DNA from 2 places in the Streptomyces sp. NPDC052687 genome. Region 2 is predicted to be linked to the other one. Evidence: riboswitches for the same ligand, from Rfam matches in the RefSeq annotation. Region 2 holds a riboswitch; the other holds the start of a gene.
What was found. Region 2 has a riboswitch for ZMP and ZTP ahead of AB0K92_RS01725 (glycine hydroxymethyltransferase). Riboswitches for the same ligand answer to the same signal wherever they lie in the genome.

Region 1 (7,437 bases), on a different contig from region 2:
ACGACAAAATTGGCCGACCGTGGAGGGCGGAAGCGCACGGAGGACGGGGAGGCACGTGACGGGCAGGCTCAGAGCGCCCACGGGGCGGTACGGCGGCCGGTCCGCCGAGGAACGGCAGGCCGAGCGGCGCCGCCGCTTCCTCGACGCGGCCCTGCGGCTCTTCGGCGACCGGCCGGGCTACCGGGCCACGACCGTCGCCGCGCTCAGCGAGGCGGCCGGCCTGTCCACCCGGCAGTTCTACGAGGAGTTCCGCACCCTGGAGGACGTCCTCGCCGCCCTCCACCTCCAGGTCAACGACTGGGCCGAACAGGCCGTCCGCGCCGCCGTGACCGAAGCCGAGGGGCTGCCCCTGGCCGACCGCGTCGCCGCCATCTTCCATGCCTACGCCGCGAACGTCACCGCCGATCCGCGCCGCGTCCGGATCACCTTCGTCGAGATCGTCGGCGTCAGCCCGCGCCTGGAGGAGCAGCGCCTGGCCCGCCGGGCGCGCTGGGTCGACCTCATCCGCACCGAGGCCGAAGCCGCCGCCGCCCGCGGCGAGGCCGTGCCCCGCGACTACCACCTCCCCGCCACCGCCTTCATCGGCAGCGTCAACGGCCTCCTCCACGACTGGACCGCCGGCTGGGTACACGCCACCCTCGACGAGGTCGTGGCGGAACTGGTCCGCCAACTCCTGGGCATCCTCCGCCCGGTCGACTGGAACCCCCAGAAGTAGGGCGGACGGCCGTGTCCATGGCCTGCGGCCGCGGGCAACATCTGCTGCCGGCCAACCGACCGGTCCTACGCCCAGGTCAGCAACCGCGACCTCGAGGTCTCTCACCCCCGCCCGGCGAAGCCACAGCCGCGCACAAACCCTCTAGCCGCGCAGCCCGTTCACCCACTCCACCACCGCCGCCGTCCCGTCCTCCTGCCGCACCCGTGCGGCCAGCGTCCGGGCCCGTTCCCGCATGCCGCGGTCGCGGGTGGCGCGGACGAGGGCCGGGGTCAGGACGGCGGCGGTCAGCCGGCGCAGGGGGACCGCGCGGGGCGCCACCCCGAGGGCGACCAGGCGGGACGCCCAGAACCCGGCGTCGAACTGCACCGGCACGGGAACGGCGGGCACCCCGGCGCGCACCCCCGCCGCCGTGGTGCCCGCGCCCGCGTGGTGCACCACCGCGGCCATCCTCGGGAACAGCACGGAGTGCGGCACCTCCCCGACGGTCAGCATGTCGTCGCCGTCCGCCGCCAGCCCGCCCCACCCCCGCTGGAACACCCCGCGCAGCCCGGCGGCGCGCAGCGCCCGCACGATCTCCCCGCTCAACCGCCCGGGATCCGGCACCGTCGCGCTGCCCAGGCCGACGAAGACCGGCGGCGGACCCGCGTCGAGGAAGTCCGCCAGCCCGGCCGGCAGCCGGGGGTCACGGTCGTACGGCCACCAGTACCCGGCCACGCCGAGCCCGGCGCGCCAGTCGCGCGGCCGGGGCACGACGAGCGGGCTGAAACCGTGCAGCACCGGCCAGTTCCCCCGCTCCCGGGCCCGCCACGCCGCGCCCGGCGTCCGTGGCGGCAGCCCCAGACGGTCCCGTACCGCCGGAACGGCCGCCGAGAACACCCGCTCCACGGCCAGCCCCACCCCCAGCCCGCCGAGCCGGTTGCCGACGGCACCCCAGGAGCCGCCGGAGAGCACCGCGGGCGCGAACTCCCTGGTGGCGGCGAGCGGTTGGAGATACAGCCCCATGCTCGGCAGCCGCAGCCCTTCCGCGATGGTGTGCCCGAGCGGCCCCAGCGAACTCGACAGCAGCAGCACCTCACTGGCGCGCGCCGCCGCGAGCAGGTCATCGGTCATCCGCCCGATCAGGGACCGCGCCATCCCCACCATCCGCACCAGCTTGCCCACCGCGCTGGCGTCATGCAGCCCCCGACCCCGCGAGGTCTCCAGCTCGGCCCGCGGATCCACCGGCAGCGCGTGGAAGCCCACTCCCGAGCCCGCCACCAGCGGCTCGAAACACCCGTGGGTCACCAGCGTCACCTCGTGCCCCGCCCGCACCAGCGCCTGCCCGAGCCCGGTGTACGGGGCCACGTCACCCCGCGAGCCCGCCGTCATGATCGCCACTCGCACATCGGCCAGTATGCCGCCGCTACGGCCGCGCCTTGGGCGAATCCGCCGTCTCCTTCGCCCCGGCGGGTGGACCGCCGAGGGAGGATGGCCGCGACCATGGCTCCCCACCACCCGGAGGCAGTCCGCCCCTACGTCTCCTGAGCCCCCTACGCCTGAGCCCTCTACGCCTCCGCGTCCGGATGCCCCGGCCGCTCCACCGCGACCCGCAAGGGCGCCCGGAACGACAGCAGACCGAGCATCGGAACGTCCTCGGCCGCCGCCGGCCGCACCCGCGGCAGACGGCGCGCCGCCTGACGCAGCGCCACCGCCGCCTCCGTCCGCGCGAGGGTCGCGCCCGGGCACAGGTGCCGGCCCACACCGAAGGCCAGGTGGCGGCGGACGTTCGCCCGCTGCGGGCACATCCGCTCGGGCGCGGAGAAGACCTCCGGGTCCGAGCCGCTGCCCATCAGCATCAGCAGCAGCTGGGCGCCCTCGGGCAGCTCCACCCCACCCAGCTCGGCCGGGCGCGCGGCGACCCGGCGCCACGTCGTCACCGGCGGCTCGCGGCGCAGCACCTCCTCGACCCAGCCCTCGGCCAGGCCCGGCTCGTCGGCGACGCGGGACCACAGCCCGTCCTCGGCGAGGGCCCGGCGCAGCACCGTGGCGATGAGCTGGCCGGTGGTGGACTGCCCGGCGACGAACACGAAGAAGCACGCGCCGACCGCGGTCCGCACGTCCAGCGGCTCGCCGCCGGGCAACCGGTGGTCGGCCAGCGCCGCGACGAACGAACCGGGCTGGGCGGCGCCGGCCCGCACGGTCCGGGTCAGCCACTGGTGGAACTCGGCGACCAGCGGCGCCAGTTCGAGCTGCCGCTCGGCCGTCGGCCGGCCCCAGAACAGCTCCAGCGAGGCGTCGCTCCAGCGGATCAGCGTGGCGGGGGAGACACCGTCGATGCCGAGCAGCTCCATCAGCACCCGGCACGGCAGTACCTGCGCGAACGACGTGAACAGGTCGACCTCACCCGAGGCGTCGAACCGCTCCCCGGCCGCCGCGAGCAGCTCGTCGGCGATCCGCTCGATCATCGGTACGGCGGCGGCGACGCGCCGGGCGTCGAAGAACCGGGTGACGACCCGGCGCAGTCCGGGGTGGCTCGCGGTGCCGTTGTTGGCCAGCGCCGGCGGCAGGTTGAACCCGGCCCGGGCCAGCACCCGCAGCACCCCTACCGGCAGCGGCGTGACGGCGTGCTGGGCGTTGTCCGGGTGGAAGAGGTCCGGGTCGAGCAGCACCCGACGGATGTCCTCGTGGCGGCTGACCAGCCACAGCCCGGTCCGCGGGTCGTGGTGCACCGGGGCCTCGGCGCGCAGCGTGTCCAGCCAGGGATACGGGTCGCGGACGAAGCCGTCGCCGAAGAGATCGAGCAGGTCGAGGGCCTGGTGGGAGGCCCCGTCGGGGCTGATCGTTTCCGGTGCCGAGAGAGTCACGGCCGGACGCTAACACGCGTTCACGCGGACACCGTCCGTGTGTGCGCGGCATCACTCGATCACCGGGAGCCGCGCCACACGGGGGCCGGCGCACGTCGCACGGTCACCACGGGAGGCCGACGCACGCCAAGCCTGACGGGAGGCCGACGCACGCCAAGCGCTGACGGGAGGCCGACGCACGTCACACGCTCCCCGCGGGAGGCCGGCGCACGCCAAACGCTCACGGGGGAAGCCGCCGCACGCCAAGCGGTCACGGGGAAGCCGGCGCGCGCCGCACGGTCACCGGGAGGCCGGCGCGCCGCGGGCGGGCGCCGGCCTCCCGCCCGTCACAGCCCGAGCTGACGCTCCGCCGCGTCCACCGTCTGCTGAAGCAGCGTGGCGATGGTCATCGGGCCGACCCCGCCCGGCACGGGAGTGATCAGCGAGGCGCGCTCGACGGCCGAGTCGAAGTCGACGTCGCCCACGTTGCCCGGGTTGTAGCCGGCGTCGATCACCACCGCGCCCGGCTTGACGTCCTGGCCGCGGATCAGCCGGGGCCGGCCGACCGCGGCGACCACGATGTCCGCCTCCCGCACCGCGGCCGACAGATCCGCGGTGCGGGAGTGGCAGTAGGTGACGGTCGCGTCCCGGGCGAGCAGCAGCATCCCGGCCGGCTTGCCGAGGATCGCGCTGCGGCCCACCACCACGGCCCGCTTCCCGGCCGGGTCGACGCCGTACTCGTCCAGCAGCCGCATGATGCCGCCGGGCGTGCACGAGACGAAGCCCGGCAGGCCGAAGCTCATCGTGGCGAAGGAGGCGAAGGTGACGCCGTCGACGTCCTTCTCGGGCGCGATCGCCTCGAACGCGGCCCGCTCGTCGATGTGGTCGCCCACCGGGTGCTGCAGCAGGATGCCGTGTACGCCGGGGTCGGCGGACAGCTCGCGCAGCGTGCCCACCAGCTCCCCGGTGGTCGTGGTGGCGGGCAGGGCGACGTGCCGGGAGGCGATGCCGGCCTTCCGGCAGCGGTTCTGCTTCATCTTCACGTACGTCACGGACGCCGGGTCCTCGCCCACCAGCACCGTCGCGAGGCAGGGTGCCGTGCCGGTGCGGCCGGTGAGGCCGGCCGCGCGCTTCGCGGTCTCCTCGACGATGCGCCGGGCGAGCGCGGTGCCGTCCATGAGCCGGGCCTGGGACATGATCCACTCCTGGGTCGATCGACCGGATCGCCCAGGCGCGCGGCATCGACTCCACGTGGACCGCTCCCCGGTGGTACTCCACCTCAGCGCCAGTCACGGCCCCGGACCAGCGTAACCGAGGCCGTGTGCGGCGCGGTGCCCGGCCCGGTGCTACTCGTCCCAGGCCTGGATCATGGTCTGGTCGACGATCTTGCCGTCGCGCAGGGTGACCATCGACTCGGCGAGCACACGGACCCCGTCGGGGTACTCACAGGACTCGCTGAAGGCCGCGCGGTCACCCTGGACGACACAGTCCTCCAGCTTGTGCGACATGTCCCGGCCGTAGACGTCGTCGAGCAGCTCGCCGATCTCGTCCCGGCCGCGCAGCACGCGCGGATGGCTCGGCTGGGTGTTGCGGTCGACGACCCGCAGTTGCGCGTCGTCCGCGTACAGCGACATCAGCGTCGCCGAGTTGTGTCCCTCGATGCCCCGGCGCAGTGTCTCGGTGTCGAAGCCGGGGGTGGCCGCGGTGCCCATCGTGACCTCCTCGAAAAGGGGGCGGCCCGGTCTGGCGGCGGGCCGCGAAGGGCCTTACCTACGAGGCTCCTCCGCCTCCCCGGCCCCGGCAAGCGCAGCGGATACGCCGCCTGACGGGTGAGCCCGGCCGGGTGGCCGTGTCCGCGCGCGGGCGGCCCGCGTTGCTCCAGGCTGATCTCAACCCGTCGTATCGCCGCCGCCGTTGCCCTCGCTGCCGGGATCACGGGTCTGGCCGCACCCCTGGCGAACGCGGCCGACGCGGGCGCCGGCTCCGGCAAGCTCAACCCGATCGGCGCCCTCGACTCGCTCGCCGTCGGCGACCTGCCCGCCGAGCACAAGGACGCCTTGCCCCGGCCCTCCGCCCAGCTGCGGCAGCCCAGCAACGTCCACCAGATCAACCGGCTGAACGAGCTGAATCAGCTCGTCGCCCCGGTCGCGCCCGTGCTCGGGCTGGTGCCCGCCCTCCGGTAGCCGGCCGGACGCCGGGGCGCCGCCGCCCCGGCCGGGGCACCCTCAGTCCGTCGAGGCGAGGAACTGCGTGGCCGCCAGCTCCGCGTACAGCGGATCGGCGGCCACGAGTTCACGGTGGGTGCCCACCGCGCGGACCCGGCCCGCGTCCATCACCACGATCCGGTCGGCCATCGTCACCGTCGACAGCCGGTGCGCGACCACCAGGACCGTCGTCGTCCGGGCCACATCGGCGACCGTGTCCCGCAGCGCCGCCTCGTTCACCGCGTCCAGCTGCGACGTCGCCTCGTCCAGCAACAGCAGCCGGGGCCGCCGCAGCAGCGCGCGGGCGATCGCCACCCGCTGCCGCTCCCCGCCGGACAGCTTGGTGCCGCGGTGCCCGACCAGGGTCTCCAGACCGTCCGGCAGCCGGGCGACCAGCCCGTCGAGCCGGGTCGTCTTCAGCACTCGGGTGAGCGTGTCCTCGTCCGCCCCCGGATTGCCCAGCAGCACGTTGTCCCGCAGCGAGCCTGACAGCACCGGGGCGTCCTGCTCGACGTAGCCGATCGCCGACCGCAGCCGGGACAGCTCCCAGTCCGCGAGGTTCCGGCCGTCGAGCGTGATCACGCCCTCCTCCGGGTCGTAGAACCGCTCGATCAGCGAGAACACGGTGGTCTTGCCCGCCCCGGACGGGCCGACGAACGCCGTCATACCGCGCGGCGGCACCGAGAACGTCACCCCGTGGTGGACGTACGGCAGATCCTCCGCGTAGCGGAAGCGGACGTCGGTGAAGGCGAGCGAGGCCGGCTCGGCGTCGGCGTCCGGCAGCGGCACCGCCGGCACCTGCGGCTCCGCGGGCAGCCGCAGCGCCTCCTGGATGCGGGTGAGGGCCGCGGCACCGGTCTGGTACTGGGTGATCGCGCCGACGACCTGCTGGATCGGCGACATCAGATAGAAGACGTACAGCAGGAACGCCACCAGGGTGCCGATGTCGATGGAGCCGGTCGCCACCCGCGCCCCGCCCACCGCCAGCACAGTGATGAAGGCGATCTGCATCGACAGCCCGGCGGTGTTGCCCGCGGCGGCCGTCCACTTCGCGGCGCGCACGCTCTGCCGCCACGACTCCTCCGCGGCCGCGTGCAGCGTCTCCTCCTCGCGGTGCTCCGCGCCGGACGCCTTCACCGTGCGCAGCGCGCCCAGCACCCGCTCCAGCGAGGCCCCCATCACGCCCACCGCGTCCTGCGCCTGGCGGCTCGCCCGGTTGATGCGCGGCACGATCACGCCGAGGATCGTGCCCGTCGCGAACACCACGGCCAGGGTGACCCCGAGCAGCACCGGGTCGACCAGCCCCATCATCACCACGGTCGCCACCAGCGTGAGCCCGCCGGTGCCGAGCCCGACCAGCGAGTCGGTGGTGACCTCGCGCAGCAGGGTGGTGTCGGAGGTGATCCGGGCCATCAGATCACCCGGCTCGCTGCGGTCCACGGCGGCGATCCGCAGCCGCAGGAGATACGACGACAGGGCGCGCCGGGCGCCGAGCACCACCGACTCCGCGGTGCGCCGCAGCACGTACGAACCGAGCGCGCCCACCGCCGCGTTGGCGACGACGAGCAGCGACATGAGCAGCAACGCGCCCGCGATCGACCGGTCATGGGCCAGGTCGTCGATCAACTCCCGCGCCACCAGCGGCAGCAGCAGGCCGGTCGCCCCGGTGACCAGGGAGAGCACCGCACCCGCCAGC
Region 2 (7,437 bases):
GTGGCGACGCTGGAGAGCGAGCGCCGCACGGCCCTGCTGACCGCCCTGGACAAGCTGAGCGAGGAGCACCGCCTGGTCGTCACGTACCGGTATCTGCTGGAGATGGACGAGCCGGAGACCGCCCAGGCGCTGGGCTGGCCCCGGGGGACGGTGAAGTCCCGGCTCAATCGGGCACTGCGGAAACTGGGCCGGCTGCTGCCCGATTTCCAGCCTCGGGAAGGGGGTGACGAGCGTTGACGAGCGAGGGGCAGGGGCAGGAAGAGGGCCGGGCACAGGGCCAGGGACAGGTGCAGGGCCAGGGACCGGAACAGGGCCAGGGACCGGAACAGGGCCAGGGACTGGAACAAGGGCGGGGGCCGCGTCGGGAACGGGCCGGGGAGGCCGGTGCCGGAGGGCTGCCCGAGGAGCTGCGAGCCCTGGGACGGTCGCTGGATCCGCCCGGTGCGGCGGCCGGCGCCGAGACGATGGTCGAGCGGGTGCTGGGGCAGATACTGGCCGACCGCGTGCCGGTCCCGGTGCCCGAGCCCTCGGGTGCCGCCGGGCGGCTGCGGGTGGTACGGCGGTGGGCGCGGGAGCGCCGGCGTGCGCTGACGGCGACGCTGTGCGCGCTGCTGGCACTGCTCGCGCTCACGCCCCCGGTGCGGGCCGCGGTCACCGACTGGTTCGGCTTCGGCGGGGTCGAGGTGCGGTACGACCCGTCGGCGACCCCTTCGGCCGGTGCCCGGGTGCCGGGCTGTGGCCGCCACCCGGTGTCCCTGGCCGAGGCCGCGCGGCGGGCGGGCTTCGAGCCGCTGGTCCCGCCGGCGCTCGGCACCCCGGACGCGGTCGCGGTGACCGCCGAACCCCGGGGCCGCTATCTGGTGTCCCTGTGCTGGCGCGAGGACGGCCGGACGATACGGCTGGACGAGTACCGGGCGCGGCTGGACGTCGGTTTCGTGAAGAGGGTGCCGCGGCAGCCGGAGTGGATACCGCTGGCCGGCGCCGCCGGAGCGAGCGGGGTGCCGGATCCCGCGCTGTGGTTCGCCGAGCCGCACCTGCTGGAGCTGTGGCTGGTGGACCCGGACGGCAGCCGCTTCACGCGCGAGCAGCGCCCGGCCGGCCCGACGCTGCTGTGGACGCACGGAAACGGGCGGAGCACGGTGACGCTCCGGCTGGAGGGCGTGGCGGAGAGGAAGCGGGCGGTGGGGATCGCGCGGTCGCAGCGGGGGTGACGGTGTGACGGCGGCGACGTGGTGACAACGGCGACGGTGGTGACGGCGGTCCGGGACGGCCGGAGATCGGGCGCGGGCGCGGGAATCGGGCACGGTGCGGGGATCGGGCACGGGCGCGGGGATCGGGCGCGGTGCGGGGATCGGGCACGGGCGCGGGGATCGGGCGCGGCGGTGTGCACAGCACGCAGGCACGGCGAGCGGGCATGGACGAGGCACGAGAAGGGGCGCGAGAAAGTGCGCTGTGGGTGGGAACCCCGGCGGGCCGGGCGGTGTACCAGAAGTGACACGCGGCTCGGGGACGGGCCGCACGGGGATCACCGGGCTGGGGGTTCGGATGCGCGGACGGATGGAACGGGCGAGGGGCGGATGCCGTGGCCGCATGGCGTCGGCCGCGGCGGCGCTGGGAGCGGCGACCGCAGTGGCGTCGGCGGGAGTGGTGTGGAGCGCGCCGCCCGCGGTGGCCGGCGGGCCGACGAGCGTGCTGGTGGTCGCCCCGTCGACCACGGAGGCGGCCGGGCTGACCTACTCCGACGAGAAGTACGGCGAGCTGGACCGGCTGCTCGGCCGGCCGGGCGCGGGCAGCCGCACCGAGCCGCCGGAGGCCGACCTGACCGGAGCACGGCAGATCAACGTCACCTGGCTGCTGCACGACGTGGACCCCTGGCGCATGAACCAGGTCTTCGTGAACACCGGCTCCGAGACGGTCTGGATCCACACGGCGGCGACCCTGCCCCGCTCGGAGAACGGCTCCTGGCACCGCGCCGACCAGCCGGCCGCGCTGCGCGCGCTGCTGACAGAGCTGGGAGTGATGGGACGCTCCCTGTCGCACACCTCCGGGGAGCCCCGCGCGGCCGGTCCGGTGAGCGAGCCCGCGCCCTCCCCGGACCGGGCCGCCGCGTCACCGGGCACCGACAGCGGCTGGTCCTGGGCGCTGCCCGGGCTCGGTGCCGGACTGGCGATCGGGGCGGGCGGCTCCCTGCTGATACGCCGCGCGGCGGCCCGGCAGGACGCCGGACCGCCGCGTGAGGAGCCGCGACAGGAGCTGGTCGACCGCTGAGCCCGGCGGGAGCCGGTGCGCGGCCGCGCCCGGTCAGCCGAGGTCGATCTCCGGGTAGAGCGGGAAGCCGGCCACGAGGTCGGTGGCGCGGCGGGAGATCTCGTCGGCGACCTTCGGGTCGAGGACGTGGGCGGCCTTGGAGGGCGCGCCGGACTTGGTGGTGCCGGGCTCGGTGGTGGTGAGGACGCGGTCGATGAGGGCGGCGACCTCGTCCATCTCGGCGGTGCCCAGGCCGCGGGTGGTCAGGGCGGGGGTGCCGATGCGGATGCCGGAGGTGTACCAGGCGCCGTTGGGGTCGGCCGGGATGGCGTTGCGGTTGGTGACGATCCCGGACTCGAGGAGCGCGGCCTCGGCCTGGCGGCCGGTGAGGCCGTAGGAGGAGGCGACGTCGATCAGGTTCAGGTGGTTGTCGGTGCCGCCGGTGACCAGGGTGGCGCCGCGCCGCATCAGGCCCTCGGCGAGGGCGCGGGAGTTGTCCACGATGCGCTGGGCGTAGTCACGGAAGGAGGGCTGACGGGCCTCGGCGAAGGCGACGGCCTTGGCGGCCATGACGTGCGGCAGCGGGCCGCCGAGGACCATCGGGCAGCCGCGGTCGACCTGGTCCTTGAGGGAGTCGTCGCACAGGACCATGCCGCCGCGCGGGCCGCGCAGCGACTTGTGGGTGGTGGTGGTGACGATCTGGGCGTGCGGCACCGGGTCGAAGTCGCCGGTGAGGACCTTGCCGGCGACGAGACCGGCGAAGTGGGCCATGTCGACCATCAGGGTCGCCCCGACCTCGTCGGCGATCTCCCGCATGATGCGGAAGTTGACCAGACGGGGGTAGGCGGAGTAGCCGGCGACGATGATGAGCGGCTTGAACTCGCGGGCGGTGGCGCGCAGGGCCTCGTAGTCGAGGAGGCCGGTGGCGGGGTCGGTGCCGTAGGAGCGCTGGTCGAACATCTTGCCGGAGATGTTCGGGCGGAAGCCGTGGGTGAGGTGGCCGCCGGCGTCCAGGGACATGCCGAGCATGCGCTGGTTGCCGAAGGCCTGGCGCAGTTCGGCCCAGTCAGCGTCGGACAGGTCGTTGACCTGGCGGACGCCCGCCTTCTCCAGGGCGGGCAGCTCGACCCGCTGGGCGAGCACGGACCAGAAGGCGACGAGGTTGGCGTCGATGCCGGAGTGCGGCTGGACGTAGGCGTGGCGGGCGCCGAACAGCTCCCTGGCGTGCTCGGCGGCGAGCGACTCGACGGTGTCGACGTTGCGGCAGCCGGCGTAGAAGCGGCGGCCGACGGTGCCCTCGGCGTACTTGTCGCTGAACCAGTTGCCCATGGCGAGCAGGGTGGCCGGCGAGGCGTAGTTCTCGGAGGCGATCAGCTTGAGCATCTCGCGCTGGTCGGCGACCTCCTGGCCGATGGCGTCGGCCACGCGCGGCTCGACGGCGCGGATCACGTCGAGGGCGGCTCGGAAGGCGGTGGACTCGGTGGAGAGGGGAGCGGACGCGTCAGACATCAGGACCTCCGGACGTGGCGTTCGGCGTACACGGTTCGGCCCAGGCGCACGGCACAGTTTCCCGTTCGGGCCGCTCCCCGATGGTCGGTCCCATCCCAAGCGCGCCAGTCACGGCCCTGGGCTCAGCCTACCGGGCGCGCCGGAGAGCGCAGTTCCCGCGTCCATCATGCGAGCGAGGATAGGAAGGAGGGCGTCCTCACGCTTCCGGTTCACCTTCTGGAGGGGCCATGACCGCCACGGACGACCTGATCGCGACCGCCGAGGCCCACAGCGCGCACACCTATCACCCGCTTCCGGTGGTGGTCGCCAGTGCGGACGGGGCGTGGATGACGGATGTGGAGGGGCGGCGCTATCTGGATCTGCTGGCCGGGTATTCGGCGCTGAACTTCGGGCACGGCAACCGGCGGCTGGTCGAGGCGGCGAAGGCGCAGCTGGACCGGGTGACGCTGACGTCGCGGGCGTTCCACCACGACCGGTTCGGTGCGTTCTGCGCGCGGCTGGCGGAGCTGTGCGGGATGGAGATGGTGCTGCCGATGAACACGGGGGCGGAGGCGGTGGAGACGGCCGTGAAGACGGCGCGGAAGTGGGGCTACCGGGTGAAGGGGGTGCCCGCGGAGATGGCGAAGATCGTGGTCGCGGGCGGCAACTTCCACGGGCGGACGACGACGATCGTCAGCTTCTCCACCGATCCGGAGGCGCGGGCGGACTACGGCCCGTACACGCCGGGGTTCCAGATCGTGCCGTACGGGGACGTGACGGCGATGCGGGAGGCGCTGACGGAGAACACGGTCGCGGTGCTGATCGAGCCGATCCAGGGCGAGGCGGGGGTGCTGGTGCCGCCGGCCGGTTATCTGCCGGCGGTGCGGGAGCTGACGCGGGAGCGGAACGTGTTGCTGATCGCGGACGAGATCCAGTCGGGGCTGGGGCGCACGGGGCGGACGTTCGCGTGTGAGCACGAGGGGGTGGTGCCGGACGCGTATGTGCTGGGCAAGGCGCTGGGCGGCGGGATCGTGCCGGTGTCGGCGGTGGTGTCGTCGGCGGAGGTGCTGGGGGTCTTCCGGCCCGGGGAGCACGGGTCGACGTTCGGCGGGAATCCGCTGGCGTGCGCGGTGGCGCTGGAGGTGATCGCGATGCTGCGGTCGGGTGAGTACCAGGCGCGGGCGGCGGAGCTGGGTGAGCATCTGCACCGGGAGCTGGCGGCACTGGCCGGGACCGGGCGGGTGACGCAGGTGCGCGGGCGGGGGCTGTGGGCGGGGGTGGATGTGCATCCGCGGTACGGCACGGGGCGGGAGGTGTCGGAGCGGCTGATGGACCGGCGGGTGCTGGTGAAGGACACCCATGGGGCGACGATCCGGATCGCGCCGCCGCTGGTGATCGGGAAGGAGGACCTGGACTGGGGGCTGGCGCAGCTGCGGGCGGTGCTGGACATCGCCTGACGTCCGGGCGCGCTACAGGATCACGTGGGGGAGGAAGCGGGCGTACTCGTCGGTGATCAGGCCGGAGGACTCGCGGATGCCGAGGCCGGCCGCCTGGCCCTCGACGACCCAGGTGCCGAGGACGACGTGGTTGCCGTCGAAGGCGGGGAGGGGGGCGAGCTGCTGGTAGCAGCAGGGTTCGTCGCGGACGGCGGGCGGGGTGCCGGGCGGGTGGACGGTGACGCCGGCGCCTTCGCGGCCGAGCAAGGGCTTGGCGACGTAGCCGGTGGTGGCGGCGAGGTCGCGGGGGCCGTCGAGGTGGGCGGGGAGGAGGTTGGGGTGGCCGGGGTACAGCTCCCAGAGGATGGCGAGGAGTGCCTTGTTGCTGAGGAGCATCTTCCAGGCGGGCTCGATCCACAGGGTGGTGCCGGTGCCGCCGCCGTTGTCGAGGGTGTCGAGGACGTGGCCGGCGAAGCGGTCGGTGGTGAGCCATTCCCAGGGGTAGAGCTTGAAGCAGCTGCGGATGAAGCGCAGCCGCTGGTCGACGAAGCGGCCGGAGAGGCGGTCGAAGCCGATCTCCTCCATGGAGATCCAGGCGGTGTCGAGGCCGGCCTGGTCGGCGGTCTCCTTGAGGTAGGCGACCGTCATCAGGTCCTCGCCGAGTTCGTCGGCGCTGGAGTGGGCGAAGTAGAGGGGGCTGCCCGGCGGCAGGAGGCGGGCCTGCCGGCGCCAGGCGTCGATGAGGCGTTCGTGGAGGGAGTTCCACTGGTCGGCGCCGGGGAAGCGCTCCTCCATCCAGAACCACTGGGGGGAGGCGGCCTCGACGAGGGAGGTGGGGGTGTCGGCGTTGTACTCGAGCAGTTTGGCGGGGCCGTGGCCGTCGTAGCGCAGGTCGAAGCGGCCGTAGAGGGAGGGGAGTTCGGCGCGGCGGTGCCAGGCCTCGGCGACGGCGGCGGCCACGCGGGGGTCGGTGATGCCGAGGTCGGCGAAGCGGTCGGCGGTGACGATGTGGTCGGCCGCGGCGAGGCACATGCGGTGCAGTTCCTCGACGACCTCTTCGAGGGCCTCGATCTCCTCCAGGGAGAAGACGTAGTAGGCGCTCTCGTCCCAGTAGGGGCGCAGCAGGCCGTCGGGGTGGCGGGTGAGCGGGTAGATCAGGCCCTGTTCCTCGACGGTCTGCTGCCAGCCGGGGCGGGGCTCGGTGGTGCGGCGTTCCATGGGGCGGGGGCGCGCTCAGCCGCCGCCGCTGCCGGAGCCGGAGCAGCCGAAGCCGCCGCGGTCGACGGCTTCCTCGCGGCTGAAGGTGCCGTTGTCGGCGTAGCCGCCGCTGACGTCGGCGTCGTAGTACCAGGCGGCGTCGGCGTCCCTGCCGCGGCCGGTCTTCTTGCCCTTGCCGCCCTTGCCCTTGCCGTAGGAGGAGGAGCCGGAGGAGCAGTTCTTGTCGGCGATGACCTTGTAGCCGTTGAGGTAGTCGTAGCTGTCGCGGTCGACGCAGCGGCGGTCGGGATCGGAGCCGCAGGAGGTGAGGGCCGCGGCGATCACGCCCATCCCGCCGAGTACGACGGTGCTGGAGCGCAGCCGCCGCCGGTTGTCCGTCATATGGTTCTTCTCCCCGTCGTCCCCATCGTCCCCGTCGTCCGGGTCGTTCGCGTCGTTCGCGTCGTTCGCGTCGTTCGCGTCGTTCCCATCGCGACCGTCGTCCTCGCGTCGCCGGGCCCGTCGCACCGGCCCGTGATCATACGGTGCGTGATGGAGCATGGTCACATCAAGGCAGGACGTTGCACAGGGCTTCCAGGGTTCCCGCCCAGGCGTGGTCGGGCGGGGTGCCGTAGCCGACGACCAGGGCGTCGACGGGGTGGCCGACGGCGGCGGGGTGCCGGTAGCGGGCCAGGCCGTGCAGGGCGAGGCCGTGCCAGGCGGCCGCGCGGACCACGGACTGTTCGGTGCCGGGCGGGAGGCGGAGCACGGCGTGCAGTCCGGCCGCGATGCCGGTGACCGTCACCTCGGGGGCGCGGGCGGCGACGGCGGCGACCAGGGCGTCGCGGCGGCGCCGGTAGCGCAGCCGGGCGGCGCGCACGTGCCGGTCGTAGGCGCCGGAGGTGACGAACTCGGCGAGGGTGAGCTGGTCGAGGACGGGCACGGCGGAGCCGCCGAGCGCGCGGACCTCGTCCACCAGCGGCGGGGGCAGCACCATCCAGCCCAGGCGCAGCCCGGGGGCGAGGGATTTGCTGGCGGTGCCCAGGTAGACGACGTGCTCGGGGCCGAG

Region 1: it holds a riboswitch for ZMP and ZTP, as region 2 does, so the genes downstream of both, AB0K92_RS18485 (bifunctional 5,10-methylenetetrahydrofolate dehydrogenase/5,10-methenyltetrahydrofolate cyclohydrolase) here and AB0K92_RS01725 (glycine hydroxymethyltransferase) in region 2, are expected to answer to the same signal.

What each region holds. Positions count from the first base shown of each region.
Region 1 covers NZ_JBFATR010000020.1:102,664-110,100, forward strand. Annotated here, with positions in the region: gene AB0K92_RS18470 (helix-turn-helix domain-containing protein) at 56-715, shown strand; gene AB0K92_RS18475 (glycosyltransferase) at 857-2,083, opposite strand; gene AB0K92_RS18480 (cytochrome P450) at 2,260-3,558, opposite strand; gene AB0K92_RS18485 (bifunctional 5,10-methylenetetrahydrofolate dehydrogenase/5,10-methenyltetrahydrofolate cyclohydrolase) at 3,885-4,733, opposite strand; ZMP/ZTP riboswitch at 4,756-4,840, opposite strand; gene AB0K92_RS18490 (nuclear transport factor 2 family protein) at 4,884-5,249, opposite strand; gene AB0K92_RS18495 (hypothetical protein) at 5,421-5,720, shown strand; gene AB0K92_RS18500 (ABC transporter ATP-binding protein) at 5,763-7,437, opposite strand, start outside.
Region 2 covers NZ_JBFATR010000001.1:355,120-362,556, reverse strand. Annotated here, with positions in the region: gene AB0K92_RS01740 (sigma-70 family RNA polymerase sigma factor) at 1-237, shown strand, start outside; gene AB0K92_RS01735 (hypothetical protein) at 339-1,211, shown strand; gene AB0K92_RS01730 (hypothetical protein) at 1,591-2,268, shown strand; gene AB0K92_RS01725 (glycine hydroxymethyltransferase) at 2,302-3,756, opposite strand; ZMP/ZTP riboswitch at 3,788-3,878, opposite strand; gene rocD (ornithine--oxo-acid transaminase) at 3,984-5,192, shown strand; gene AB0K92_RS01715 (glutathionylspermidine synthase family protein) at 5,205-6,389, opposite strand; gene AB0K92_RS01710 (hypothetical protein) at 6,405-6,770, opposite strand; gene AB0K92_RS01705 (PLP-dependent aminotransferase family protein) at 6,937-7,437, opposite strand, start outside.